Regions from separate parts of the Mesorhizobium sp. 2RAF45 genome, predicted to be linked through region 3. Evidence: predicted binding sites of a transcription regulator. Region 3 holds the regulator's gene; each other region holds the start of a gene.
What was found. The regulator LexA, encoded in region 3, represses DNA repair genes until DNA is damaged. The targets are predictions, from matches to a motif close to TGTTCNNNNTGTGTTCNG.
Positions count from the first base shown of each region.

Region 1: a site for LexA is predicted at 3,309-3,326, ahead of uvrA (excinuclease ABC subunit UvrA). Genes of this name have one in related genera too.
Region 2: a site for LexA is predicted at 5,291-5,308, ahead of recA (recombinase RecA). Genes of this name have one in related genera too.

Region 1 covers NZ_JBFRGG010000015.1:131,766-141,678, forward strand. The annotation lists gene AB4Z43_RS28370 (single-stranded DNA-binding protein) at 1-394, opposite strand, end outside; gene AB4Z43_RS28375 (ArsR/SmtB family transcription factor) at 623-937, shown strand; gene AB4Z43_RS28380 (SRPBCC family protein) at 952-1,422, shown strand; gene AB4Z43_RS28385 (ATP-dependent Clp protease proteolytic subunit) at 1,445-2,050, shown strand; gene AB4Z43_RS28390 (hypothetical protein) at 2,519-2,773, shown strand; gene uvrA (excinuclease ABC subunit UvrA) at 3,477-6,398, shown strand; gene AB4Z43_RS28400 (DUF302 domain-containing protein) at 6,440-6,808, shown strand; gene AB4Z43_RS28405 (GNAT family N-acetyltransferase) at 6,805-7,269, shown strand; gene AB4Z43_RS28410 (DUF72 domain-containing protein) at 7,329-8,135, shown strand; gene AB4Z43_RS28415 (GGDEF domain-containing protein) at 8,319-9,467, shown strand; gene AB4Z43_RS28420 (hypothetical protein) at 9,613-9,789, opposite strand.
Region 2 covers NZ_JBFRGG010000004.1:347,953-357,865, forward strand. The annotation lists gene AB4Z43_RS14665 (cysteine desulfurase) at 1-1,237, shown strand, start outside; gene AB4Z43_RS14670 (SUF system Fe-S cluster assembly protein) at 1,246-1,638, shown strand; gene sufA (Fe-S cluster assembly scaffold SufA) at 1,741-2,121, shown strand; gene AB4Z43_RS14680 (GFA family protein) at 2,249-2,746, opposite strand; gene AB4Z43_RS14685 (TfoX/Sxy family protein) at 2,834-3,157, shown strand; gene AB4Z43_RS14690 (pseudouridine-5'-phosphate glycosidase) at 3,159-4,076, opposite strand; gene AB4Z43_RS14695 (carbohydrate kinase family protein) at 4,141-5,085, opposite strand; gene recA (recombinase RecA) at 5,366-6,463, shown strand; gene alaS (alanine--tRNA ligase) at 6,723-9,389, shown strand; gene AB4Z43_RS14710 (NAD(P)H-binding protein) at 9,400-9,819, shown strand; gene AB4Z43_RS14715 (SDR family oxidoreductase) at 9,816-9,913, shown strand, end outside.
Region 3 covers NZ_JBFRGG010000015.1:31,098-41,010, forward strand. The annotation lists gene AB4Z43_RS27850 (ABC transporter ATP-binding protein) at 1-419, opposite strand, end outside; gene AB4Z43_RS27855 (ABC transporter substrate-binding protein) at 479-1,465, opposite strand; gene AB4Z43_RS27860 (GntR family transcriptional regulator) at 1,618-2,391, shown strand; gene lexA (transcriptional repressor LexA) at 2,769-3,506, shown strand; gene AB4Z43_RS27870 (ComEC/Rec2 family competence protein) at 3,500-5,953, opposite strand; gene gltX (glutamate--tRNA ligase) at 6,057-7,481, shown strand; gene gltA (citrate synthase) at 7,665-8,993, shown strand; gene lpxB (lipid-A-disaccharide synthase) at 9,026-9,913, opposite strand, start outside.

The sequences.
Region 1 (9,913 bases), 100 kb from region 3:
TGCTGCCGCCGGAATAACCACCGACCTGGCCGCCCTCACCCTGGCGCCCGTCGAGCATCTGCAGTTCGCCGCGGAATCTCTGCAGCACGACTTCCGTCGTGTACTTGTCAGCGCCGGTCTGGTCCTGCCATTTGCGCGTCTGCAACTGGCCCTCGACATAGACCTTCATGCCCTTCTTCAGATACTGCTCGGCCACCTTGGCGATGCCCTCATTGAAGATGACGACATTGTGCCACTCGGTCTTTTCCTTGCGCTCGCCGGAATTCTTGTCGCGCCAGCTTTCCGACGTGGCGATACGGATGTTGACGACCGGCTCGCCCGAGTTCAGGCGGCGGATTTCAGGGTCCGCGCCGAGATTGCCGACCAGAATGACCTTATTGACGCTACCCGCCATGATTTTTCTCCGCGCTCATCCGAGAAACAAATTTTTGTCGCAGCACCTTACAGGCTACGAACGTCAGCCGCCTGCTAAGGCTGGCTTTTCCCACAAGGTTTTTGTTCCCTTTTCGTTCCTATATGCACTGCTGCTGATTGTCAAGGAATGGCAACAATGCCCGAGCCCATCATATGGGATTCAAAACAGCGCTTGCCAAATCAATAAGTATCGACTTATGCTTTTGTCATGATCGAAGCAGAAATTTTCCGCGCTTTGGCCGACCCGACGCGCCGCGCCGTCTTCGAGCGCCTCGCCGCAGCTGAGATGAGCGTGTCGGAATTGCGCAGCGGCCTGACGGTGTCGCAGCCGGCAGTGTCGCAGCATCTGGCGGTGCTGCGTAGCGCCGGCCTGGTGATCGAGCGGCGGGCCGGCCGCAACGCCTATTATCGTGCCGATCCGCAGGGGCTTGCCCCCTTGCTCTCCTGGATCGAGCGCTACCGAACCTTCTGGCCGGAGCGCATCGAAAGGCTGAAGACGGTTTTGAAGGACATGGATCAATGACGAGCGTGGGATCAATGAACGCAGGAAACCAGAGCGAAGCGACCCCGGATGTGCTCGAGTTCGAATACGACCTTGCCGAACCGCCGGAAAAAGTATGGCGGGCGCTGACCGTGCCTGAACTGCTCGCCGCCTGGATGATGCCGAACGATATCAAGCCTGAGACCGGCAGTCGTTTTGCCTTCGCCGGGCAGGACACTGCCATCGAATGCGAAATCCTCGACGCCGAGCCGGAGCGCTTGCTGCGCTATTCCTGGCGTGAGCAGCCGGGCGACGCTGGGGATCCGTTCGACAGTGTCGTCACCTTCACGCTCGCCCGCACCGTTTCCGGCGGTACGCATCTGCGCATCGTCCATGACGGTTTTGCGGGGAAAGCGATGCCTGCCGTCGCCATGGCCGGCGCCGGCTGCCGGCTCTCGCTTGGATTGCAAGGGCGCGCAAAGCCTGTCGCCGCGAACATACCGAACACCCTGCTGCTCGCAGCCTGAACACGGAAATCGGAGACGAAAAATGAGTGGTCTTGCCAGTCTGGTGCCGATGGTGATCGAGCAATCGAGCCGCGGTGAACGCGCCTTCGACATTTTCTCGCGGCTGCTGCGCGAGCGCATCATCTTCATCAATGGCGAGATCAACGACGATGTCTCGGCGCTGGTTTGCGCGCAGCTTTTGTCATTGGAGTCAGATAATCCCGACAAGGAGATATCGCTCTACATCAACTCGCCGGGCGGCGTGGTGACCAGCGGTTTCGCCATCTACGACACGATGCAGTACGTCAGTTGCCCGGTATCGACCGTGTGCATGGGGTTCGCCGCCTCGATGGGCTCGTTCCTGCTGATGGCGGGCACGCCGGGGCGCCGCATCGCGCTGCCGAACGCCACCGTTCTGCTGCATCAGCCGTTGGGTGGCTTCCAGGGCCAGGCTTCCGACATCCAGCGCCATGCCGAGCGGATCGGCAAGACCAAACAGCGCATGGCCGAACTCTACGCGCAGCATTGCGGCCGCAGCTATGAGGAGGTCGAACGCACGCTCGACCGCGACCATTTCATGACCGCTCGCGAGGCCCAGGCATGGGGCATTGTCGACCATGTCTTCGACACCCGCAAAAAGGCGGCATGAGGCTGATTTTGATCATCAATTAAATGCAGATGCACTAAATGCAGAAAATAGTTTTTATCAACTATCAATGAATTCGGCGCTATTGAATCCGTTGAATTATCAACAGAGGCATAAATGCCAAAGCCTAACGATCCAAACAAACGAGCATTACGCGCTATATTAGCTATAGCAGGAATATGCATGGCATTTTTCTTGCTAGTGAATGTTCCCGGAGGGTATGGATGTCTGGCGCGTGGCGGCGACGTGCGAATCGAAGGTATATCCATTCGCTGCTACATGGATTTTAGCAACTGGCAACCAGGCCAGCCAGCACGCCCTGTGTCAGACTAATATAGAAATTTGAAGACCTTGAAGCCTGATCACCACATTGAAGGCTGACGGCGTCGCATCCATTTCGCCGCCGCTGGTCTGGTTTCGCAATGAGCGCGGCACTATAGTCATGCCATGCGCTACCGCCTGAACAGACTGATGACAGCCATTGCGATCACCGCCGCGACGTCCGGCGGGGCTTTTGCCGCGGACAATACCTCCCAGGCACAGAAAGGCGCCCTGCCCGGCGTGAACGGTGATTATCGCATCGCCAAGCCGGCTACCCAGCCGGAACCCGACGATGCGTTCCCCAGCAACGGCAACGGCACGTTCAAGATCGGCGATACCGATGTCAGGATTTCCGGCACCATCACGGTCGATATGGCCACGGGCGGGTTTAAGCCCCCAAGGTGAGCAGCCCTTCCGCTGGGCCAGTTCAGCCATTTCCTCAAACGAACAGCCCCGCCGTGCCTTAGGCAAACGGACGGGGCTTTTCTGGATCTCAAATCCATATTTTGCCGGGAGTGTACTGCCGGCGTTTGATTTCGGATGCTACGCGGCGTCAGCCGACGATCCGACTAGCAGTCTCTGATTTTTGGGGAATACGGCAAGTCACGGTTTGTCGGGTGGCGCAAACGCTAAACCCTGGCACTTATGCCTGCCGCGGCTCCAACGAGGCGTGGAGCCCTTGGGGACTATCCGGTGGCGTCATGCTCCGCTCCTGTGTCCGTTGCGACATTGTCGTAGCGAAGCGCAAATCGCAAGTACCTGCGGCGTCTCGCAGGCCGCCTTGGGGCGGCGAGGCCATCGAAAGACGGCCGGCTTCGCTGACCTCAGGAGACTGCTCCCCTGAGCCGGCCACGTCAACCTTCAATAGCCGGTTACGGAAAATTGTGATCGCCGGGAGGTTACGTACAGGTCAGGTTTCTGCACAGCTTTGTCAGGAGCGTGTTCGGCCTTTGTTCTTTCTGCTTGCCCCTTCGCGTGAAAGGCGGTTAAACGACTTCTGTCGGGAATTGTGGCGTCTCTCGACGTGGCGGCAAAAACACCTACATAGGGGATGGCCGGGACAATCCCGCCAATCCCACGAATTCCAGATCTGAGGCGGCGACCGGCGATGGCCGACCATAAATTCCTTTCCATTCGCGGGGCGCGCGAACACAATCTGAAGAATGTCGATCTCGACCTGCCGCGTGACAGCCTGATCGTCATGACCGGCCTGTCGGGCTCCGGCAAGTCGTCGCTGGCCTTCGACACCATCTACGCCGAAGGCCAGCGCCGCTATGTCGAGAGCCTGTCGGCCTATGCCCGGCAATTCCTCGAAATGATGCAGAAGCCCGACGTAGACCAGATCGACGGCCTGTCGCCTGCCATCTCGATCGAGCAGAAGACCACATCGAAGAACCCGCGCTCGACGGTCGGCACAGTCACCGAGATCTACGATTATATGCGCCTGCTGTTCGCGCGTGTCGGGGTGCCCTATTCGCCGGCCACCGGCCTGCCGATCGAGAGCCAGACGGTCAGCCAGATGGTTGACCGCGTGCTGGCGCTGGAGGAAGGCACGCGCCTGTTCCTGCTGGCGCCGATCGTGCGCGGCCGCAAGGGCGAGTATCGCAAGGAACTGCTGGAGTTGCAGAAGAAGGGTTTTCAGCGCGTCAAGGTCGACGGAGTCTTCTATGAGATCGCGGATGTTCCGGCGCTCGATAAAAAATACAAGCACGACATCGACGTCGTCGTCGACCGCATCGTCGTGCGCGGCGATCTGGCCACGCGCCTTGCCGATTCCATCGAGACGGCACTGAAGCTCGCCGAGGGGTTGGCGGTAGCCGAGTTCGCCGATAAACCGCTCGATTCCAGCCAGACCGGCGAGGATTCGGTCAACAAGTCGAAGAACGAGACGCATGAGCGCATCCTGTTCTCGGAAAAATTCGCCTGTCCGGTGTCCGGCTTCACCATTCCCGAGATCGAGCCGCGGCTGTTCTCGTTCAACAACCCGTTCGGCGCCTGCCCGACCTGCGACGGTCTCGGCAGCCAGCGCGCCATCGACCCCAACCTCGTCGTGCCCGACGAGAACGTGTCGCTGCGCGACGGCGCCGTCAGCCCATGGGCGAAATCGACCTCGCCCTACTACGTGCAGACGCTCGAAGCCTTGGGCAAGGCCTACAACTTCAAGCTCGGCGACAAGTTCAAGGATTTGAGCGCCGAGGCACAGGACGCGATCCTGCGCGGCACCGGCGAGCGCGAAGTCACCTTCCAGTATGATGACGGCCTGCGCTCCTACAAGACGACCAAGACTTTCGAAGGCGTCATCCCCAATCTCGAACGGCGCTGGAAGGAAACTGAATCCGCCTGGATGCGCGAGGAGGTCGAGCGCTTCATGTCGGCGACGCCCTGCCCCGTCTGCAAAGGCTATCGGCTGAAACCGGAAGCGCTGGCGGTGAAGATCGGCGGCAAGCACATCGGCGAAGTCACGGAACAGTCGATCCGCAATGCCGACAAATGGTTCACCGATCTGCCTGCGCAGCTCAACGATAAGCAGAACGAGATCGCGGTGCGCGTGCTGAAGGAAATCCGCGAGCGCCTGCGCTTTCTCAACGATGTCGGGCTCGACTATCTGACATTGTCGCGCAATTCGGGCACGCTGTCGGGCGGCGAGAGCCAGCGCATCCGCCTGGCGTCGCAGATCGGCTCGGGCCTGACCGGCGTGCTTTACGTGCTGGACGAGCCGTCGATCGGCCTGCATCAGCGCGACAACACGCGCCTCCTCGATACGCTCAAGCACCTTCGCGACATCGGCAACACCGTCATCGTCGTCGAACATGACGAGGATGCCATCCTGCATGCCGACTATGTCGTCGACATGGGGCCGGCCGCTGGCATCCATGGCGGCGAGATCATCGCCCAGGGCACGCCGCAGCAGGTGATGGCCAACCCCAATTCGATCACCGGCAAATATCTGTCGGGCGCGCTTGAAGTGGCCACCCCCGGGGTCCGGCGTGAGGCGAAAAAGAACCGGCGCCTGAAAATCGTCGGCGCCCGCGGCAACAATCTGAAGAATGTCACCGCCGAGATCCCGCTCGGCACCTTCACCGCTGTCACCGGCGTGTCGGGCGGCGGCAAGTCGACCTTCCTGATCGAGACGCTGTTCAAGGCGGCCTCGCGCCGCATCATGGGGTCGCGCGAACATCCGGCCGAGCATGACCGCATCGAGGGTCTGGAATTCCTCGACAAGGTCATCGACATCGACCAGTCGCCGATCGGTCGCACGCCGCGCTCGAACCCCGCCACCTATACCGGCGCCTTCACGCCGATCCGCGACTGGTTCGCCGGCCTGCCCGAGGCCAAGGCGCGCGGCTACCAGCCGGGACGCTTCTCGTTCAACGTCAAGGGTGGCCGCTGCGAGGCCTGCCAGGGCGACGGCGTCATCAAGATCGAGATGCACTTTTTGCCCGATGTCTACGTCACCTGCGACGTCTGCCACGGCAAGCGCTATAACAGGGAGACGCTCGACGTCCTGTTCAAGGGCAAGTCGATCGCCGACGTGCTCGACATGACCGTCGAGGAAGGCGTCGATTTCTTCGCCGCCGTGCCGGGCGTGCGCGACAAGCTCGACACGCTGAAGCAGGTCGGCCTCGGCTACATCCATATCGGCCAGCAGGCGACGACGCTGTCCGGCGGCGAGGCGCAGCGCATCAAGCTCGCCAAGGAACTGTCGCGCAAGGCGACCGGCAAGACGCTCTACATCCTCGACGAGCCGACCACCGGCCTGCATTTCCACGACGTCGCCAAACTCCTGGAAGTGCTCCACGAACTGGTCGACCAGGGCAACACGGTGGTGGTCATCGAGCACAATCTCGAAGTGATCAAAACCGCAGACTGGGTGCTCGACCTTGGCCCCGAAGGCGGCGACGGCGGCGGCGAGCTGGTTGCCCAGGGCACACCGGAAGCGATCGTGCGCGAGAAGCGCAGCTACACCGGCCAGTTCCTCAAAGAGCTGCTGGAGCGGCGCCCCGGAGGCAAGCGCGAAGCGGCGGAGTGATGGCTGGGGATGGTCTCATCACGGTTCAGAGCCGCTTTGGCGTGACCGAAACCATCGACCGCCTTGCTGAGGTGGTCAAGCGTGCCGGCCTGGTTGTCTTCGCGCGCATCGATCATGCCGCCGGCGCACGTGATGTCGGCGCTGCGTTGCGGCCAACGGAACTCCTGATCTTCGGCAACCCCAGAGGTGGCACCCCTCTCATGCAGGACAGTCAGCTTGCCGGCATCGATCTGCCCGTCAAGACGCTGGGCTGGGAAGATGAACAAGGCAATGCCTGGCTGTCCTACAACGATCCGCACTGGATCGCCGGTCGCCACGGCCTGGGCGATGTCAGCCGCGCTGCAGTCGCGGCGATTGCCACAGGCATGGAGAAGGTGATCGCCGCTGCTGCTGGAATGGATCAGTCATGAGACTTGCCCGCCCTGAAGATCTTGCTGCGATCGTCGCGCTGACGGAAGCCGCCTACGCTCCTTACAACGCCATACTCGAAGCGCCGCCGATCCCGGTGACCGAAGACTACGCGCCGCGCATCGCGAACGGCGAGGTCTGGCTGCTGGAGAGCGGTGGCGAACCTGCCGGAGTGCTCACACTGGAGCGGCATGAGGATCACGCGATGATCTTCTCCGTCGCTGTGTCGCCCGCCTTCCAGCGCAAGGGTTTTGGCACAAAGCTGCTCAATCACGCGGATCAACAGACGCGCTTGTGGGGCCTGCCGGAGATACGGCTCTACACCAATGCGAAAATGGAGCGGAACATCGCGCTCTATCTCGCCTACGGTTATCGCGAAACGGGTCGCCGGCCCAACCCCTACCGGCCAGGATGGGTGCTGGTCGACATGGCAAAACCGGTCGACGAGACCACGACAGCCTGATTTTCTGAACGCGCCCAGACTTCTGAATTTGGCCAGACACCGCACTCGGGAGGACGATAATGAGCAAATCGGGAACAATCCGCTCCGGCATGGGCGGCTGGACCTTCGAGCCCTGGGACACGTCCTTCTATCCGGACAAATTGTCGAAGGCCAAGCAACTGCACTACGCCAGCCGGCAGGTGCCGAGCATCGAGGTCAACGGCACCTACTACTCCAGCTTCAAGGAGCCGACCTTCGTCAAATGGGCAAGCGAGGCGCCGGACGGTTTCGTCTATTCGCTGAAGGGCAACCGCTTCGTCACCAACCGTCGCGTGCTGGGCGAAGCCGGGGAATCGATGATGCGCTTCCTCGGTTCCGGCGTTGCCGCGCTCGGCGACAAGCTCGGCCCGATCCTGTGGCAGTTCGCCCCGACGAAAAAGTTCGATCCGGACGATTTCGAAGCCTTTTTGAAACTGCTGCCGGAGAAACAGGACGGTGTCGCACTGCGTCACGCGCTGGAAGTGCGCAACGACAGTTTCATCGTGCCGGAATTCGCGGCGCTTGCCCGCAAATACAAGGCGGCGATCGTCTATGCCGACCATGCCAAATATCCTGATATCGCCGACATCACCGGCGACTTCGTCTACGCACGGCTGCAGACCGGCTCGGACGACAATCCCGATTGCTACACGCCGAAGGGCCTCGACGAATGGGCGGTGCGGGCAAAGACATGGGCGGAAGGCGAGCAGCCGGCCGATTTGCGGCGCGCCGATCCCGCCACCGACGCGCCTGTGCAGCCGCGCGATGTGTTCGTCTACTTCATCACCGAAGGCAAGGCGCGCGCACCGTTCGGGGCGATGGCGCTGATGAAGCGGGTAGTCGGCTGACAAGCATCCGTTGTTGTTCGGCTACATGCTGTAAGCGCATCATCTATGCGTTTTGCGCGTAGCAAAGCGCCTATTCCTGGGCATCTTCGCCACGATCGTAACCATATCGACACTTCCTTGCTGCATGAATGCGGCGACGCCAAGCCGCACAGCTTGAGCCGCCGCCGGCAGGGAAAGAGGGGCATGTCGCTCGACTACACTTCACTTCTGCTGGCCGTCGGTTTCTCCGCCGCTTGCCTGAGCCTGACGTTGTTCGGCATGTGGCTGACCGCCCGCACGGAGCGGTTCCTGCTGACATGGGCGATCAGCCTGGTGTTCGTGGTCGGCGATATCTTTGTCTATGACGCCTATATCGACATGCCCGGGCGCTTGCTCGGCATCGCCACCCTTGCCCTGTTGCTGCTCGGTTTCTCGACCATGCTGGGTGCGGCCTACCAGTTCAGAACCGGCGGCTCGCCGCTGCCGCGAGCACTGTTGGGCTGTGTTTCACTGGCAGTGACGCTGCTTCCCATGGCTCTGGGCTATGATGGCCTTGGCTTCATGTTCGAGAACCTGTTCGCCGCCTTGCTCCTGTTCGCGACGGCATTCGAATACTGGCGCGGCCGCGACGAAGCCCCTGCCCTGACGGTCGGCATCACCACGCTCTACTCGGCCACTGCCGTTTCCTTCATGCTGTGCGCGGCGGTCCTGGCATGGGACGGCAAGCTGGTGCTCGGCCATGCACCAAGCAACTGGGCAGAGGAACTGAGCCTCATTGTCGTCATCGCCAGTATGACGGGTATTGGCGCCCTGTCACTTGCGCTCAACCAGGGGCGTCTGGCGAGGCATCACCGCCGCAATGCGCTCACCGATCCCTTGACCGGCCTGCTCAACCGGCGCGCGCTGTTCGACATGCATGGCCATCTCCCGGTCGGCGCCTTCACCGCCGTGGTCGTCTTCGATCTCGACAATTTCAAAACCATCAACGACGAGTTCGGCCACGCGGCGGGCGACGAGGTGCTGAAGGTGTTTGCGAGCGAACTCGCCGGTAATCTGCGCCAGACCGACGTTGCCGCGCGCATGGGCGGCGAGGAATTCGCGCTGGTATTGAAGCGCACCTTGCCGGAAGCGGTCGAGGACGCGGCAGAGCGCATCCGGACCGCCTTCGCGACACGCCTGATAGAAACCGAAACCGGCTCACTGAGGTGCACGGTCAGCGCCGGTTTTGCATTCGGCAGCAAAGAGGGGCTCAGCTTCGACAAGGTGCTCAGTGCCGCCGACAAGGCGCTCTACGACGCCAAGCGCGGCGGTCGCAACCGCGTCACCGCCTCTCCGTTCCGGCGCGCGAGCTGACCGCGCGTATCATGCCGAGCTGTGACCATTGGATGGGCGAAAGCGGCTCCAATGCATGTCGCCCAAAAGTGGCCCCGGTAGAACGACATGCATGAAATCAAGGACCTAAAGGGCGTCGCAGGAATCCATTCAGACGCGACGCGCTTTAGGCCGCCATCACGATTTCATTGAAAGTATCGAGGTCGACGTAGAACACCTTGGTGATCTCCTCGATCAGGTCGTCGTATTCGCAGCCCTGTGACCTCAAAATGTTGATGGCCGCGATGATGTCGACCCGCTCGGTAAGCCGCCGCTTCTGGTAGTCCTCGACGAAACGTTCCATGGCTGTCCCTTAGCCTGTGTGCCCAAACGCGTTTGAACGACAAAGATCGCAGGAGGGAAGCTAGGAAGCCTTGCTTGCGTGGAACTTGCCGGCCTTCGCCGCGCCCTCGATCTGCGATAACCAG
Region 2 (9,913 bases), on a different contig from region 3:
TCCAGGCAAGATCGGAGATTTCTACGACGTCGAGGCGATCCGCCGCGACTTCCCGATCCTGTCGCGCGAAGTCTATGGCAAACCGTTGGTCTACCTCGACAATGGCGCGTCGGCGCAGAAGCCGCAGGTGGTGCTGGACACGATCCAGCATGCCTATTCCCAGGAATACGCCAACGTCCATCGCGGCCTGCATTTCCTGTCCAACGCAGCGACCGATGCCTATGAAAAGGCGCGCGAGACGGTGCGCCGCTTCCTCAACGCGTCGAGCACCGACAACATCGTCTTCACCTCCAACACGACCTCGGCGATCAACACCGTCGCCTATGGCTATGGCATGCCCAATATCGGCGAGGGCGACGAGATCGTGCTGTCGATCATGGAGCACCACTCCAACATCGTTCCCTGGCATTTCATCCGCGAGCGGCAGGGCGCCAAGCTGGTCTGGGTGCCGGTCGACGATCTCGGCGTCTTCCACATTGAGGAGTTCGAGAAGCGGCTGACCGACCGCACCAAGCTGGTCGCCATCACGCAGATGTCGAATGCGCTGGGCACGGTGACGCCGATCAAGGAGATCGTGCGCATCGCGCACGCGCGTGGTATTCCCGTCCTTGTCGATGGCAGCCAGAGCGCCGTGCATATGCCGATCGACGTGCAGGATCTCGACTGCGACTTCTTCGTCTTCACCGGCCACAAGGTCTACGGTCCGTCTGGCATCGGCGTGCTCTACGGCAAGAAGGACATTCTCCAGGGCATGCGCCCCTTCATGGGCGGCGGGGAGATGATCGAGGAGGTGACGGAAGACATCGTCACCTACAACGAGCCGCCGCATCGTTTCGAGGCCGGCACGCCGCCGATCGTCCAGGCGATCGGGCTGGGTGCTGCCCTCGACTACATGGAAAAGATCGGCCGTGAGCGCATCGCGGCGCACGAGGAAGACCTCAAGACCTACGCGCATGAGCGGCTGCGCGCCATCAACTCGCTGCGCATCTTCGGCGATGCGCCTGGCAAGGGCGCCATCATCTCCTTCGAACTGCAAGGCATTCATGCCCATGACGTGTCGATGGTGATAGACAGGCAGGGCGTGGCAGTGCGGGCCGGCACCCATTGTGCCCAGCCGCTGTTGAAACGCTTTGGTGTAACCTCCACATGCAGGGCATCGTTCGGCATGTACAATACCAGGGCCGAAGTCGACGCTTTGGCCGAGGCGCTTGAAAAAGCGCGAAAGTTCTTTGGGTGATGACGACCATGGACGATGTGAGCACAACCGAAGAGACCGCGCCGGAAACGGCTGCAAATGGCATCGTATCGGCCTCGGCCATTCCCGCCGACGAACTGGCGCGGCTGACCGACGACATTGTGTCGGCGCTGAAGACGGTCTACGACCCGGAAATTCCGGCCGACATCTACGAGCTCGGCCTCGTCTACAAGATCGACATCGAGGACGACCGCTCGGTCAAGATCGACATGACGCTGACCGCGCCGGGCTGCCCGGTGGCCGGTGAAATGCCGGGCTGGGTCGAAAATGCCGTCGGCGCCGTCGAAGGCGTGTCCGGCGTCGAGGTCAACATGACCTTCGACCCGCCCTGGTCGCCCGACCGTATGTCGGAAGAAGCGCAGGTGGCGGTGGGGTGGTACTAGCGTCGAGCCTGGTACACTTGCGCCAGGGGTAAAACTTCACCATTTTAGGTGAGGAATCATTCGGCAGGCCTTGAACCTGCATGGAATGGAGAAGGAAAGAGAATGGGACGCTTCGCCGTCATCAAGATGACCGAAAAGGCCGCAGACCGGGTGCGCGAGATCGTGGCTACCCGTGACAACGCGCACGGCATCCGCCTCGGCATCAAGAAGGGCGGCTGCGCCGGCATGGAATATACGGTCGACCTGGTGACCGAGCCCAACACCAAGGACGATCACATCGAACGCGACGGCGCCCATGTCTATGTGGCGCCGGAGGCCGCGCTTTTCCTGTTCGGCACCGAGATGGATTTCGAGCAGACCACGCTGCGCACCGGCTTCACCTTCCACAACCCGAACCAGAGTTCGGCCTGCGGCTGCGGCGAGTCGGTCGAACTCAAGCCGGCCGACCTCAAGGCGCTGGCCGAAGCACGCGCTTCGGCCTGATCTTCCTTCGCCCCGTCTGCGGGGAGAAGGTGTCACGAAGTGACGGGTGAGGGGCAGCACTGGCCCCTCCAAGGTTGGCGCCGCCGCGGCTAGCCTCATCTTGTCCCCATAAACGGGGCGAAAGCCGCTAATCCACCCACATCCCCATCCGCTTGTGCCAGTCGGCGATCGATTCCTCGGGGTAGACGTCGAACGTCTTGTCGCCCTTGCCGATATCGGGTTCGACCCAGTTCGCCTTGTATTTCAGCATCAGATGCACCTTTTCAGGCGGCCTCGGCAGGTCGCTGTCGATGGCCGAGGTGAAGGGGTGCACCAACTCCGGCCATGTCGGGTCGTAAAGCCAGAGCGCCGACCCGCATTTACGGCAGAAATTGCGCTCGCCGGTCGAGACCTCGCAATGGGGATGCTCGTCATCATCGATCTCGGCGCGGTAGACGCCAAGGCTTCTCTTGCCCCTGATGTTCAGCGTTTCGTAGTCGGCGCCGAGATTGATGGCGAAACCGCCGCCGCCCTGCTGCTTGCGGCAGATCGAGCAGTAGCACAGCATGAACGGTACGGGCGTGTGGCTCTCCACCTCGAAACGCACGGCGTTGCAGCGGCAGGACCCCTTGAGCAGAAGCGGCATGACAAGAACTCCGACGGAATGGTCAACCTGTCAGCATGATTTTCGTTGCGCGATGACAATGTCAAATGCCGGTGACATGATTGCGGCATGGACAATGAACGCATCGCCGAACTGTTCTCAGGGCTAGGCCCGGTCAGCATTCGCCGGCTGTTCGGCGGGAAGGGCATCTATTTCGACGGCGTCATCGTCGCCATCGTGCTGAGGGGCGAGTTGCTGCTCAAGGCAGACGAGCAAAGCGCGCCCGATTTCGAAGCCGCGGGCTGCAAGCAATGGACCTATACCGGCAAGCGCCACGGCAAGCTGGTGGCGATGCCCTATTGGAGCATTCCCGACAGCGCCTTTGACGATCCCGATGAGATGACGGTGTGGGCGCGCCGCGCCTATGAGGCAGGGCGGCGCGCAGGCAAGTGAACTACAGGGCCTTGGCGATCTCGGCAGCCAGCCGCGCATTGTTTTCGACCAGCGCGATGTTGGTCTTGAGGCTGCGGCCGCCGGTCAACTCCAGGATTTTTCCCAGCAGGAACGGCGTCACCGCCTTGCCGGTCACGTTGAGCGCCTCGGCCGCCTTTTGCGCGGCGTCGATATAGCCCGCCATCTCTTCAGCAGGGATTTCGTGGTTTTCCGGCACCGGATTGGCGATCAACATGCCGCCACCCAAGCCCAGTGCCTGCCGAGTCCGGAAGAAATGCGCGATCTCTTCGGGCTTATAAAGGGTCAGCGGGGCGCGGAACGGCGACTGCCGCGACCAGAAGGCGGGCATGGTCTGGCAGCCATGGCCGACGACAGGCACGCCGCGCGTCTCCAGCACTTCCAGCGTCTTTTCGATGTCGAGGATCGCCTTGGCGCCGGCCGAGACGACGATGACCGGCGTGCGCGCCAATTCGTCGAGATCGGCGGAGATGTCGAAGCTCTTCTCGGCGCCCTTGTGCACGCCGCCAATGCCGCCGGTGGCGAACACTTTTATCCCGACCATTTCAGCCGCGATCATGGTGGCGGCGACTGTCGTGCCGCCCGTGCGCCCTTGCGCGACGGCAAAGCCGAGGTCGGCGCGCGACAGCTTCATGGCGTCACCGGTCATGGCCAGCGATTCGCGCTCGCCGTCGGACAGGCCGATCTTGATGCGGCCGCCAACCACGGCGATCGTCGCCGGTATGGCGCCGCCGTCGCTGATGATCTTCTCGACATTGGCCGCCATGGCGCCATTGTCGGGGTAGGGCATGCCATGGGTGATGATGGTGCTTTCCAGCGCCACAACCGGGCGCCCGGCGGCCAGGGCTTGCGCCACCGGTGCGTTGATGTCGATGAAGGGGCGGGCGGTTTCGGGGCTCATCTGGATCTCCAACTCGCGGTGCGGCGCATGCCGGCAACACAGCGGCACTATGAATTTGCCGGTCTCATGCCACTTCCTGCGCGTCCGGCACAAGTGCCAGCGCTTCCGCGAAGCTTGCCGCGGTAAAATCAGGGATGGCGTCGGCGCTTTCGATGGCCAGCGTCGCCGCCGCGACGCCTTCGCGCAAGGCCTGGCGCAGCGGCAGGCCGCGCAGCAAGGCTGCCACCGTCGCACCCGCCAGCGCGTCGCCGGCGCCGGTGACGTCGGCGACTTTTCTGGGGGCAGGCGGTTGGATCGAAAAAGCGCCTGTCTCGTCGAAACCCAGCACCGGCGCGCTGCCTGCCGTCACGACGCCGCTGGCAAGGCCGCTGCATCGCAACCCGTCGACGACGTCTCGCTCGGCGGCATTTGCATTGACGCCGGCCAGCGCGACGGCCTCGCGCCGGTTCATGAAGACCAGTGCCAGCGCGCCGAGCACCGGTATCAGCCGCACCACCTTGGCCGGCGAAATGGTAATGGCATAGACCGGCTTGCCGGCGGCAAGCGAAACCAGCCGCTCCAGTGCCGAAGACGGCAGATTGGCATCGCACAGTATGGCATCGGCGGCTGCGATCGCCTCGCGGACCTTGGAGCGCCTCATCTGCTTGGGAAACGCCAGATCGTACAGCGCCATGTCGGCGAAGCCGACGATCAACTCGCCCTCGCGATCGATCAGCGCCGTATAGCTCGGCGTCGTGCGGTCGAGGAAGACCGCCGACAGGTCTGCGATGCCTGCCTCGGCGATGGCTCGCGAAATGGTGTCGGCCCCGGCATCGCCGCCGCGCATCGACATCAGCGAGCCCGATACGCCGCGCCGCACCGTGCTGCGCAGCGCGTTGAACACGCCGCCGCCGACATCCTCGCGCATCGTGCCGGGATTGGACGCGGCCGGCACGTAGGCGCCGGACACCTGGCCACGCCGGTCGATATGGGCGCCGCCCACGGCCAGTATCTTTATGGATTTCACCATGCTGGCGATATGCCCTTTGTTATTGCGACTGCACAAGCGCTAGACTGCGCCGCAGACCTTCGCCAGCAAGATGGCGATTCGGCGGGTCGATACAATCGAGCAGTCTGGCCAATGCGGGGTGCATTCCTGCTCGATCTCTTGGTACGAAAAAAGAACAAATCCGGATATGACTTGTTTTTCAGATATTTGATCCCTCTTGCCAAACGAGAACAAAAAAGGTACAAAATGGCAGGGATTACGGATTGTCCGGCCTTCATTGACGACCAAGGGGTGATGTATCATGGCTCAGAATTCTTTGCGGCTTGTAGAGGATAAGGCAGTGGACAAATCAAAGGCTCTGGATGCGGCGCTGTCGCAAATCGAGCGGGCTTTCGGCAAGGGCTCGATCATGCGGCTCGGCGCGAACGAGCAGGTCGTCGAGATCGAAACGGTGCCGACCGGCTCGCTCGGCCTCGACATCGCGCTCGGCGTCGGTGGCCTGCCGCGCGGCCGCATCATCGAGATCTACGGGCCGGAAAGCTCGGGCAAGACGACGCTGGCGCTGCACACGGTGGCCGAAGCCCAGAAGAAGGGCGGCATCTGCGCCTTCGTCGACGCCGAACACGCGCTCGACCCGGTCTATGCCCGCAAGCTCGGCGTCGATCTTGAAAACCTGCTGATCTCGCAGCCCGACACCGGCGAGCAGGCGCTGGAGATCTGCGACACGCTGGTGCGTTCCGGCGCCATCGACGTGCTGGTGGTCGATTCGGTTGCGGCACTGACGCCGCGCGCCGAAATCGAGGGCGAGATGGGCGATTCGCTGCCCGGCCTGCAGGCCCGCCTGATGAGCCAGGCGCTGCGCAAGCTGACCGCCTCGATCTCGCGATCCAACACCATGGTCATCTTCATCAATCAGATCCGCATGAAGATCGGCGTCATGTTCGGTTCGCCCGAGACCACGACCGGCGGCAACGCGCTGAAATTCTACGCGTCGGTGCGCCTCGACATTCGACGCATCGGCTCGGTCAAGGACCGCGACGAGGTCGTCGGCAACCAGACCCGCGTCAAGGTGGTCAAGAACAAGCTGGCGCCGCCCTTCAAGGTGGTAGAGTTCGACATCATGTATGGCGAGGGCGTGTCCAAGACCGGCGAGCTGGTTGATCTCGGCGTCAAGGCCGGCGTGGTCGAGAAGTCCGGCGCCTGGTTCTCCTACAATTCGCAACGCCTCGGCCAGGGCCGCGAAAATGCAAAACTGTTCCTGCGCGACAATCCCGATACGGCACGCGAGATCGAACTGGCGCTCAGGCAGAATGCCGGGCTGATCGCCGAAAAGTTCCTCGAAAATGGCGGGTCTGAAGGCGGCGACGACGGTTTTGAGGACGAAGCCGGCGCGATGTAGGGCAACGGACAGAGTTCGGCCATAAAGTCGGCCTATGACCTGATGCTTAAGTAATCGAGTTCTTTAGTACCGCGTCCAAAACCGCCGGCCTTCGCGCCGGCGGTTTTCGTTTTTGGGGCCAATAGACTCCCAGGATTGGCCCAGTTCCGTGTTTCTGGACAGGCTGGAGCGTGCCCGCTAAAAGGCCAAGTCTATTTCTGGAAAGCAGACACCAGTTTCCGCCGGCCGCGCCGGCGGTTTTCGCGAAAAGGCAGCAGTCATGAGTGGCGTGAACGAGATCCGGTCGACCTTTCTCGACTATTTCCGCAAGGAGGGCCACGAGGTCGTGGCCTCGAGCCCGCTCGTGCCGCGCAACGATCCGACATTGATGTTCACCAATGCCGGCATGGTGCAGTTCAAGAACGTCTTCACCGGTCTGGAGAAGCGGTCCTATTCGCGCGCCACCACCGCCCAGAAGAGCGTTCGCGCCGGCGGCAAGCACAACGACCTCGACAATGTCGGCTACACCGCGCGCCACCTGACCTTCTTCGAAATGCTCGGCAATTTCTCCTTCGGCGATTACTTCAAGGAGCGTGCCATCGAGCTTGCCTGGAACCTGATCACCAAGGAGTTCGGGCTGAAGAAGGACAAGCTGCTGGTCACTGTCTATCACACCGACGATGAGGCGGCCGGCTTCTGGAAGAAGATCGCCGGCTTCTCGGATGATCGCATCATCCGCATCGCGACCTCGGATAATTTCTGGGCGATGGGCGACACCGGTCCCTGCGGGCCGTGCTCGGAAATCTTCATCGATCGCGGCGAGCACATCTGGGGCGGTCCTCCCGGCAGCCCCGAAGAGGATGGTGATCGCTTCCTCGAATTCTGGAACCTGGTGTTCATGCAATATGAACAGGTGACGAAGGAGGAGCGCATCGACCTGCCGCGCCCGTCGATCGACACCGGCATGGGGCTGGAGCGCATGGCCTCCATCCTGCAGGGCGTGGAAAGCGTTTTCGAAACCGACCTGTTCCGGCATTTGATCGATGCGGCGTCCTCCGCGCTCGGGCGCGCGCCTGACGCGGAAACGGTGGCCTCCTACCGCGTCATTGCCGATCATTTGCGCTCGTCGTCCTTCCTGGTCGCCGACGGCGTGCTGCCTTCGAACGAAGGCCGCGGCTATGTGCTGCGCCGCATCATGCGCCGCGCCATGCGCCACGCGCAGCTGCTCGGCGCGAACGAACCGCTGATGTGGAAGCTGGTGCCGGCTCTGGTGCGCGAGATGGGCCAGGCCTATCCCGAGCTGCTGCGCGGCGAACAGCTGATCACCGAGACGCTGAAGCTCGAGGAGACGCGCTTCCGCAAGACGCTGGTGCGCGGCCTCGGCCTGCTCTCCGAGGCGACGGAAACGCTGCATGCCGGCGACATGTTGGATGGCGAGACGGCTTTCAAGCTTTATGACACCTACGGTTTCCCGCTTGACCTGACGCAGGACGCGCTGCGCCAGCGCAACATCTCGGTCGATCTTGCCGGCTTCACCAATGCGATGGAGCAGCAGAAGGCCGAGGCGCGCAAGCATTGGACCGGGTCTGGCGAGGCCGCCACTGAGACGGTGTGGTTCTCCGTGCGCGAACAGACCGGCGCCACCGAATTCCTCGGCTACGAGACCGAGCAGGCGGAAGGCCTGATCCAGGCGCTGGTCAAGGACGGCAAGACCGTCGACAGCGCCGGAAAGGGCGATGCCGTTGCGGTGGTCGTCAACCAGACGCCTTTCTATGGCGAGTCCGGCGGCCAGATGGGCGACACCGGCATCATCTCCGGCGAAGGGTTCTCGATCGAGATCGCGGACACGCAGAAGAAGGCCGACGGGCTGTTCGTGCATCTGGGCAAGGTGGCGAGCGGCACGGTCAGGACCGGCGCCGCCGTCGAGCTCAAAGTCGACCATGCGCGCCGCACCAGGCTGCGGGCGAACCACTCCGCCACGCACCTGATCCACGAGGCGCTGCGCGAGGTGCTGGGCACTCATGTCGCGCAGAAGGGCTCGCTGGTCGCGCCCGAGCGTCTGCGCTTCGACATCTCGCACAACAAGCCGATCTCGGCCGAGGAACTCGAAGAGGTCGAGCGCATGGCCAACGAAATCGTCGTGCAGAACGGCCCGGTGACCACGCGCCTGATGTCGGTCGACGACGCGATTGCGGAAGGCGCCATGGCGCTGTTCGGCGAGAAGTATGGCGACGAGGTACGCGTCGTGTCGATGGGCACGGGCCTGCACGGCGCCAAGGCCAACCGGCCCTATTCGGTCGAACTCTGCGGCGGCACGCATGTCAGGGCGACCGGCGATATCGGCCTGGTCCGCGTCGTCTCCGACAGCGCGGTCGCCGCCGGCGTGCGCCGTATTGAGGCGCTGACCGGCGAGGCGGCCAGAAAACATCTCGACGAGCAGGATCGGCGTCTGAAGGCGGCGGCAGCCGTGCTGAAAATCTCGCCCGCCGACGTGCCGGCCCGCGTCGAGGCTTTGCTCGAAGAGCGCAAGAAGCTCGAGAAGGACCTGACCGAAGCGCGCAAGAAACTGGCGCTGGGCGGCGGCGCCGCGGCGGGTGCACCCTCGGAGAACGAGACGGTCGCGGGCGTTGGCTTCCTCGGCAAGGCGGTCTCCGGCGTCTCGCCGAAGGATCTGAAGCCGCTGGCCGATGCCGGCAAGACCTCGCTCGGCTCCGGCGTCGTCGTCTTTGTCGGTGCCGGCGAGGACAACAAGGCAAGCGTCGTCGTCGCCGTTACCGACGACCTCGTCGGCCGCTTCAGCGCCGTCGACCTGGTGCGCGTCGCCTCCGCCGCCTTGGGCGGGCAGGGCGGTGGCGGGCGGCCCGACATGGCCCAGGCCGGCGGCCCGGATGCCTCGAAGGCCAATGATGCGATCGCGGCTGTGAAGGCGGCGCTCGAAGCCGCCTGAAAGCCATGACATGAATGTTCTCGTCCTCGGTGGCTATGGGTTGATCGGGGACGCCGTCATTGGCCGTTTGCTTCGCGACGGTCATCATGTGACCGGTCTCGGCCGCGATGTTCAGGATGCCGGGCGGCGTCGGCCCGCGGTTCGCTGGATCGCGGCGGACATGTCGAAACTGCTTGCCGCCGAAGACTGGCTGCCGGTGGTTGCGGGCATGGACGCGGTGGTCAATGCGGCGGGCGCCTTGCAGGACGGCCCGCGCGACCGCCTCGACGCTGTTCATCGGGGCTCGGTGGTGGCACTCGTTGCTGCCTGCGAACAGGCCGGTGTTCACCGCTTTGCGCAGATCTCCGCGATCGGCGCCGATCTCGCTTCGGCAAATCCTTTCTTCAGCACCAAGGCGCAAGGCGACCAGGCCGTCGCAAGGGCCTGGTGATCGCGCCCGCCGCCTATGGCGGAACGGCACTTCTGCGTGCCCTTGCGACATTTCCGGGTTTTGTTCCGGCCGTCATGACGCGCCAGCCGATCCA
Region 3 (9,913 bases):
TTTTCGAGGCCGAGGCCCAATATCGACAGGCGCTCCTTGTAGGACGCGAGCCGCGTGGCGTTCAGCCCTTGCCGCAGCGTGCGTTTTTGGCTGCGCAGATCGGCCAGCAGCATGTTCTCCGCCACGGTCATGCTGGCGGCGGTGCCACGCATCGGATCCTGGAAGACGCGCGCCAATCGTGTGGCGCGCTTGTGCACCGGCATGGCTGTCACGTCGGCGCCGTTGATCAGGATCTTGCCGGAATCCAGGACGAGGGCTCCGGAAATAGCGTTGAGCATGCTGCTCTTGCCGGCCCCGTTGGAGCCGATGACGATGCCGAACTCGCCGGTGGCCAATGACAGGCTGAGGCCGTCGAGCGCGACCTTCTCGTCGGCCTGCCCCTTGTAGAATACTTTGCGCGCGGATCGGATATCGAGCATCGTTCCTCCCTGGCCGGAAGGGCGACGGCGCCAACGCCATCGCCCCTTGCAGCCCGATATCAGTCGACGATGCAGCCGCAATCGGCCATCGAAGCCGGTATCTCGATGCCGAACGCGGCCATCGCCTTGCGGGAAATCGTTGCCATGTGATCCTTGTAGGCCGGGCGCGACGGCGCGATCGTCTTGGGATCCTTGCCCTTGAGGATTTCGGCGGCGATGTTGCCGGCGTTCATGCCGACCTGCGTGTAATTGACCGCGAAGCTCGCCGGCACGGTGCCGTTGCGGACCGCGCTGTCATCAGAGTTGACGACCGGGATACCGGCCTGGCGTGCGGCCGCGGAGACAGCGGCGATTGCCGGCTGGATCAGGTTCGAGGCCGGACCGTAGATCACGTCAGCCTTGCCGGCGAGCGAAGCGATGCGTTGCTGGATGTCATTGACGTTGTCGATGCCGATTTCCACGACCTCGAAACCGGCCGCCGGCGCCGCCGCCTTGATCTTTTCTATCAGGGCAACGTCATTGGCCTCGCCTGGATTGTAAGGCACCCCGAAGCGCTTGGCGTTCGGCAGCAGCTTCTTGGTGAAGGCCATCACCGCGGCGACATCCTGCAGATCGCTGGCGCCGGTCATGCCTTCGTCTCCGGCGTCCCACGACGGCACCAGCTTGGCCGCCACCGGATCGGTGACAGCGGCAAAGACGATCGGAATGCCGGAACCGGCGAGCGCCTTCTTGGCGATCTGCGATACCGGCGTGGTGATGGTGTAGATCAGCTTGGGCTGCTCCGCCTGCAGCTTGGCAATCATCTGCGGCACCAGCGATGCATCGAAGTTGGTATGGCTTTCGGTGTAGACGACGTCCTTGCCCTCGACAAAACCGTTGTCCGTCAATGCCTTCTTGAAGCCGGCTATGGCGGCATTGAGCTGCGGATGCTCGCCGAAATTAGCGATGCCGATGCGTATCTGATCGGCCGCGGCGCTGCCTGCGCTGACCATTAATGCGCCTGCCAGGGCCAATCCCGACAGCCAAGCGGACTTCGACTTCAACATCATTTCCTCCCAGATTTGATCAGCGCCGCCCACAGGACGGCAACTGCGGCGATCATGGTCAGTCGCCCGCCGTGTGTCAAACATTATATATAATTCTTGCCATACCTCCGCTTCATATATAATTTTCGCAAGCCGATGACGGACGGATGGCGATGCAGGATCAGAACAATTCCACGAAGACCGAGGCGGCCTATCAGCTGCTGCGGCGCGATATCCTGACCACCCGCCTCATGCCGGGCGCGCCGCTCAAGCTGAGCGCGCTGCGCGGCACATACGGCGTCGGCTGGACGCCGCTGCGTGAAGCCTTGTCCCGACTTGAAGCCGAGCGCCTGGTCACCGCCATCAGCAATCGCGGCTTTGCCGTCGCTCCCGTGTCGCGCGCCGAGCTCGAGGACCTGGCGCGCGCAAGGATGGTTGTCGAAATGCCGCTGTTCCTGGAATCGATCGCGAACGGCGGCAGGGAATGGGAGGACGCGGTCGTCACCGCTCATTACCGGCTCTCCCGGTGCAAGACCGCAGTCGAAGACCCTTCCGAGGCGGCCGTCGACAAATGGGACGAGAGCCACGAGGCCTTCCATGCGGCTCTGCTGAGCGCGGCGACGTCGAACTGGCTATTGCGCTTCCGCTCGACGATCGCCGATCAACTGCGTCGGCATCATCGGTTTCTCGGCCTGGCGCCGACATTGCGGGCGGCGGCCGGCCTCAAGGACGGCTATGGCGAGGCTATGGACGCCCTGCGCGAGGCGATCGCCATCGAGCATCACACCGCAATCATGGAAGCGGCGCTCGATCGCAATGTCGAGCGGGCAAAGGCGCTGATGACCGCGCATATCGGCTACACGCTGCATGTCTATGTCCACAGCGAAGACAACGGCGCCAACACCTACACCGCGCGCGCCGGCAGCCTGAAAGCGGTTTCCGGATGACGTTGCCGCGGCGTCCATATCCACGCGGCCATGGCCGGCCTGAACCCGCGACCGTTGGCATTTTGATTTCGTTTCGTTCCGCCGGAAATGGATCGATACACCGTACAAATCCGCTCTGTGGACGCCTCTCAAACGCCTGATGCCAAACCGCATCCAGGGGTAGGCCACAGGCCATTAACCAAAATGATTTCAATGAACCTGCGGGGAGCGGAAGCGGTCTAGCGCGGCCCGCTGCCGGGGCCAAATAATTTCGGACGCGTTAACAAATTCATTAAACTTTAAACAGTTGCGGAACACAACTGGAACAGATAGTGTTTGTTCTGGGTTTGTTTTTCGATTCTGATTCACACCCGTCGTTCAATGCCTTGGGGGCCGCCATGCTGACACGCAAGCAACATGAACTGCTGATGTTCATTCATGAACGGCTCAAGGAAAGCGGCATTCCGCCTTCCTTCGACGAAATGAAGGAAGCGCTCGATCTTGCCTCCAAGTCAGGCATTCATCGCCTGATCACGGCACTGGAGGAACGCGGCTTCATTCGCCGGCTGCCCAACCGGGCGCGGGCGCTGGAAGTGCTGCGGCTGCCGGATTCGATCGCACCCGGACTCAACGCGGCAAAGAAATTCTCGCCAAGCGTCATCCAGGGCAGCCTCGGCCAGGGTGGTCTTGGCCGCCAGATCAAGCCGGCGGCATCGCGCTTGCCCGCGGCCGGCAATAATGACGATGCGGTTTCCGCCGTGTCGATCCCGGTGATGGGTCGCATCGCCGCTGGTGTGCCGATCGATGCCATCCAGCATCAGACACATTCGATCTCGGTACCGCCGGACATGATCATGGGTGGCGAGCATTATGCACTTGAGGTCAAGGGCGACTCGATGATCGACGCCGGCATCTTCGACGGCGACACGGTCATCATCCGCAACGCCGACACGGCGAGCCCGGGCGAGATCGTCGTGGCGTTGGTCGACGAGGAGGAAGCAACCCTGAAACGGTTCCGCCGCAAGGGCGCCTCGATCGCCCTTGAAGCCGCCAACCCGGCCTACGAGACGCGCATTTTCGGGCCAGACAGGGTCAAGGTGCAAGGCAAGCTTGTCGGGTTGATCCGGCGCTACTGAGCAGGAACGGCAGGCTTTTCGGGTTTTTGATAGGGCGGCAGCCCCCTCGCCTCGCGCGAAAATTTTCGCTGCTCGTGCCAGGGCCGATATGGCCCGTCCACCGCGAAGCTGATGATTGGCGGACCTGTCGCCGATTGGCGGTCGAAGAAGACGGCGGCACTGCCCTTGCGGGCAAGTTGCCGTTTGGTGACGACAACAACCAGCGGATTGTGGCAGGAATCATAGCCGGTTGCGTCATTGACGACGATCAAATCGGCGAAGCCGCAAGCCTTCCAGGTGTCCTTGCGGTCTTCGACATGCGCGATGATCGCCCCTGACGGGTGCCGGGCAAGACAGACGCCATCCGTGCAATAAAACGGCGCTCCCGGCGGCAGATTGGCGGCATCGGCAATGTCGAATTGCCAGTCCGCCTTGTCGAACATCTCCGGCACGACGATGGTTTCGGACACCAGCGCGCGTTTCCAATTGTCGACGGTGAACTCGTTCGGGCGAGCCCGGCTGACCGCGAGTTCTCCACCGCCGATCGGCAGCGCCACCAAACGCGCATCTTCGGAAATCAGCACATCCGGGGCGCGCGTATCCGATACTGTCAGCAGGCCGGCAAGCGCGAATGGCACTGCCGCGAGCCGCAGCCAGGTCGTCGCCATCGTCGCGATGATCAGGGCGATGGTCACCAGCAGCACGGATTGCTGCGAAATCAGCCCGACCGCATCGACCGGGGAGCGCTCCGATATCCACGCCGATATGGCGATCATTGCGGTCAGGCCCTTGCCCATCACGTAAAGGAAGGGACCGTCGGCACCAAAGGGCATCGCAAGCGAACTGAGAACAGCGAAAGGCATGACAATCAGTGACACGATCGGCATGACGGCCAGATTGGCGAACAGGCTGAGCGGCGACACACGCTGGAAATGCCAGATGGCAAACAGCGCCGTGGCGCAGCCGGCGATGATGGATGTCATCGCCAACCCACCCGTCGCCAGCAGGAATTTTCGCGTGAGAAAACCCGGCAGGGATCGCTTTGGCGGTGGCGGTCTTGCCTTTCCCGCATGGTGATCCGCCCAGCCGGCATAAGCCCCGACCAGCGCCGCGGTCGCGGCGAACGACATCTGGAAGCTTGGGCCGACTACCTCATGCGGCGACACCACAATGACGGCGATCGCCGAGATCGCAAGATTGCGCATGGTCAGCGCCGCGCGATCGAACAGCACGGCAATCAGCATCACCGCCAGCATGATGAAGCTGCGTTCGGCCGCGACGACGACGCCGGAAATGACGAGATAGGCGGCGATCGAGAAAAGGGCCGCGGCGGCCGCATATTTCTTCACCGGCCGACGCGCGGAAAAGTCCGGAAACAGCGCGAAGGCGCCGCGCAGCAGCCCCATGATGGTACCGGCGACGAGCGCCATATGCAGTCCGGAAATGGAGATGATGTGATAGATGCCGGTGCGTCGCATCGCCTCGTTGATTTCATCGGGAATGCCGGCCCGCACGCCGACGATCAGCGCCGCCGCGATCTCACCCTCGGCACCGCCAACCGTGGCCCTGATGTGGTCGGCAATGGCTTCACGGGCATTTTCTATCCCCGAGAAAAGGCGGGCCGTGAGCGGCACCTCGTCGTCCGTGGCTGAGACAAGCTTTGGGTTGCCGAGAAAGAATCCGCTGCCGCCAATGCCGGCAAAATAGCTGTCGAAGGAGAAATCGTAACTGTCCGGCCGCACCGGACCGGTCGGCGGCAACAGTTTAGCATAGCCGGTGACCAGGGAGCCGGCAGTCATTTCCGCCGGGATATCTCGCGCCGAAAGCCTGACCCTTTCCGGCGCATAGCGCAGTTTCGGCCGGGCGGTCGACGTCACGTCGATGGTCAGCCGGATGCGGCCGGTCTCCATCCGGTCGAGCGAAACGACACGGCCGGTGACTTGCGTCGAGATTTCCGAACCCAGCATCTGGGTGCCCGCCCGCCATGTCTCGACCTTGGCGACAAGCAGGCCAAGCGCGCACAACAATGCCGCCGTGAAGCCCAGATGGGTTTTGGGCCAGGAGCGCGAAACAAATGCACAGACCGCCATCAGCACGACGACCGCGACAGGCTTTGCAAAATCAGGCTCCGTCGCGAGCGAATAATAGCCGATCGCTCCAGCGGCCAGACAAACCGGCACCAGCAGGAAGGCGATGCCCCGGTCAAGCTCGAGCTCCGCTGCCGTCGCCGCACTATGGCGTAGGCGAGGCCAGGAAACCCGGGCGAGTCGCCGCCGGACACGCACAATCCGGCCTGAAGCAGGCGGCGGAAGTGTCGCCGGCATATCCGCCTGCGGCGGCTGGCTGCCGGGTGCAGGCATAAGGGGCGATGGCAGTGGGTTCGCAAGGGGAGATGCAAACAACGACCGTTCGCTGACGCCAACACCAGCGTCCTCGCCCTGATCCGAGCCCCAGCCTCGTCCAGCCATCGGGTCCTGCCCCTTGCACCCCTGACGCCCTATGCTACATGAACGCGCGACGCGCGAAAGTCCGCGCGGCCGCACCCCGCTTCAGATGGTTTCCGAGAGTTTCATGTCCGACAAGGTCGTCACCCGTTTTGCCCCCTCGCCCACCGGCTATCTGCACATCGGCGGCGCGCGCACGGCTCTGTTCAACTGGCTCTATGCCAAACACACCGGCGGCACGATGCTGCTGCGCATCGAGGACACCGATCGCGAGCGTTCGACCGCCGCCGCGACGGCTGCCATCCTCGACGGCCTCTCCTGGCTCGGCTTGACCTGGGACGGCGACGCGGTCTCGCAGTTCGAGCGCGCGCCACGCCACCGCGAGGTCGCGGAGGAACTCGTGCGTCTGGGCAAGGCCTATTACAGCTACGAGACGCCGGCCGAGTTGGAGGCGATGCGCGAGGCAGCACGGGCCAAGGGCCTGCCGCCGCGCTACAACGGCCAGTGGCGCGACCGCGCCCCCTCTGAGGCGCCTGCGGGCGTCAAGGGCGCCATCCGCATCAAGGCGCCGACCGAAGGCGAGACGATCGTCCATGACCGCGTCCAGGGCGAGGTGCGCTTCCCCAACAAGGATCTCGACGACTTCATCATCCTGCGTTCGGACGGCAACCCAACCTACATGCATGCCGTCGTCGTCGACGACCACGACATGGGTGTCACCCACATCATCCGCGGCGACGACCACCTGACCAATGCGGCCCGCCAGACCGTGATCTACAACGCCATGGGCTGGGACGTGCCGTCTATGTCGCACATCCCGCTGATCCATGGCGCCGACGGCGCCAAGCTGTCGAAGCGCCATGGCGCGCTCGGCGTCGAAGCCTATCGGGCCATGGGCTACCTGCCGGAGGCACTGCTCAACTACCTGGCGCGCCTGGGCTGGAGTCATGGCGATGACGAGATCATGTCGATCAAGGACATGATCTCCTGGTTCGATATCGGCGACGTCAACAAGGGCGCTGCCCGCTTCGATTTCGCCAAGCTGGAAGCGATCAACGGCGCGCATATGCGGCGCATGGCCGACGCGAAGCTGTTGGACATCTTCATCGCCACTCTGCCCTATCTCGAGGGTGGCCCGGCGATGGCCGCGCGCCTCAACGAACACAACAAGGCGCAGTTGCTGGCGGCCCTTCCGGGCCTGAAGGAGCGCGCCAAGACGCTGGTCGAGCTCGTCGATGGCGCGGCCTATCTGTTCGCCACGCGACCGCTGCCGGTCGACGAGAAGGCGGCCCTCCTGCTCAACGACGACGCCCGCAAGATCCTGCGCGGCGCTCACGAAGCTTTGAATGCGTTTTCCGGCGACTGGACTGCAGCCGCGGCGGAAGCCGTGATCCGCGACTATGCGCTGGCCGGTGGCCACAAGCTTGGCGCCGTGGCCCAACCGTTGCGGGCCGCGCTGACCGGCAAAAGCACCTCGCCTGGCGTGTTCGACGTGCTTGCCGTGCTTGGGCGCGAGGAAAGCCTGGCGCGCATAGCGGATCAAATCGATTAGGAGCAAACTGGCCCAAGAAGATTGGCATTGAAAGGCGCGTTTCGCAGTGCAACATTAGGCCTTGGCCCAATCTGGCACGCACCTCCTAAAATGCGGTGGCGAATACGCGCATTGCGGTGATTTCGACGTGTCGCTCTGCAGAATTTGCCTTTGCCGGCATGAGGAAACAACAAGGAGTTTGCAATGACCGAAGCTGCGAAAAAACTGGATGTGGGCGGCGCGAACCAAGAGGCTACCGCAACGCTTCAATTCGCCGGCAAGACCCATGAATTCAAGGTGCGAAGCGGCTCCGTCGGACCCGACGTCATCGACATCGCCTCGCTCTACAGCACGACCGGCGCCTTCACCTACGACCCCGGCTTCACTTCGACGGCAAGCTGTGAGTCCGAGATCACCTTCATCGACGGCGATGCCGGTATTCTCCTCCACCGCGGCTATCCGATCGACCAGCTGGCCGAACACGGCGACTTCCTCGAAGTCTGCTATCTCCTGCTCTACGGCGAACTGCCGACCAAGGCGCAGAAGGACGATTTCGACTACCGCGTGACGCGCCACACCATGGTGCACGAGCAGATGTCGCGCTTCTTCACCGGCTTCCGCCGCGACGCGCACCCGATGGCGGTGATGTGCGGCGTGGTGGGCGCGCTGTCGGCCTTCTATCACGACTCCACCGACATCTCCGACCCCTACCAGCGCATGGTGGCGTCGATGCGCCTGATCGCCAAGATGCCGACGATCGCGGCCATGGCCTACAAGTACCACATCGGCCAGCCCTTCATTTACCCGAAGAACGATCTCGGTTTCGCGGCAAACTTCCTGCATATGTGCTTTGCGGTGCCGTGCGAGGAGTACAAGATCAACCCGGTGCTGGCGCGCGCCATGGAGCGCATCTTCATCCTGCACGCCGATCACGAGCAGAATGCCTCCACCTCGACGGTTCGCCTCGCCGGCTCGTCGGGCGCCAACCCGTTCGCCTGCATCGCCGCCGGCATCGCTTGCCTGTGGGGCCCGGCCCATGGCGGCGCCAATGAAGCGGCGCTCAACATGCTGGGCGAGATCGGCCATGTCGATCACATCCCGGAATTCATCGCCCGCGCCAAGGACAAAAACGACCCGTTCCGGCTGATGGGCTTTGGTCACCGCGTTTACAAGAACTACGATCCTCGCGCGAAAATCATGCAGAAAACGGCGCACGAGGTGCTGGGCGAACTCGGCATCAAGGACGATCCGCTGCTCGACATCGCGATGGAACTGGAAAAGATCGCGCTGACCGACCCCTATTTCATCGAGAAGAAGCTCTACCCGAATGTCGATTTCTATTCCGGCATCACGCTGAAGGCGCTGGGCTTCCCCACCACCATGTTCACCGTGCTGTTTGCGGTCGCACGCACCGTCGGCTGGATCGCGCAGTGGAAGGAGATGATCGAGGATCCGCGCCAGAAGATCGGCCGCCCGCGCCAGCTCTACACCGGAGCGCCGGAGCGCGACTACGTGCCGATCGCCAAGCGCTGACCGAAGCTGCCGTGATTAAAGAAAGGCGCCTCTCAGGGCGCCTTTTTTATATGGCGCAGCACAACGCCCGCCGCGATCTCACCCGACGGCTTGTCTGTCGCCATGCGCCGCGCAATCTCCGCAAAGCCGTCCTTCTGCCAGGCGCGCATGCCGCTGTCGGCAAACAACGCTTCCAGTTGGCGAGCCAGATTGTTCGGCTTGACGTACTCGTTGTAGAACTCCGGGATGAGCGCGCGATCCGAGATGAGATTGGGCAGCAGCGCCGACCAGACGGAAACAAGATACGGCGCAACGGCACGGGCGACCGGATCGAGCCTGTAGGACGACACCATCGGCACACCAGCCAAAGCCAGTTCCAGCGACACGGTCCCCGATGCGATCAGCGCGGCATCGGCCTTGCCGAAAGCCTGCCATTTGCGTTGCGGATCAACGATGATTTCGGGTTTTTCGTCCCAACGATTGACCGAGGATTTGACGAGATCGGCGACATGCGGAACCGTCGGCAGCAGCAGTCGCAGCCGATGCCCGCGCGCGCGCAGCATCGACACGGTCTCGCCGAATGGTTCGATCAGTCGCCGTACCTCGCCGCGCCGCGAGCCCGGCAGGACGAGCAATGTCTTGATCCGGTCCTGGGCAAGATCGCGCGGCAAGGCCTGCGCCTTCTGGGAGGCAAGCACGCCCGCATCATGCGTCAGGCGATGCCCGACATAGGTGCCCGGCGGGCCGCCCAGCCGGTCGAGTTCCTTCACCTCGAACGGCAGGATGCAGAGGATATGGTCGACATAGGGCTTCATCGCCACCGCCCTGCCCGGCCGCCAGGCCCAGACGCTCGGGCAGACATAATGGATGATCGGTATCGACGGATTGGCTGCCCGTACCTTCCTGGCGACGCGCAAGGAAAAGTCCGGACTGTCGATGGT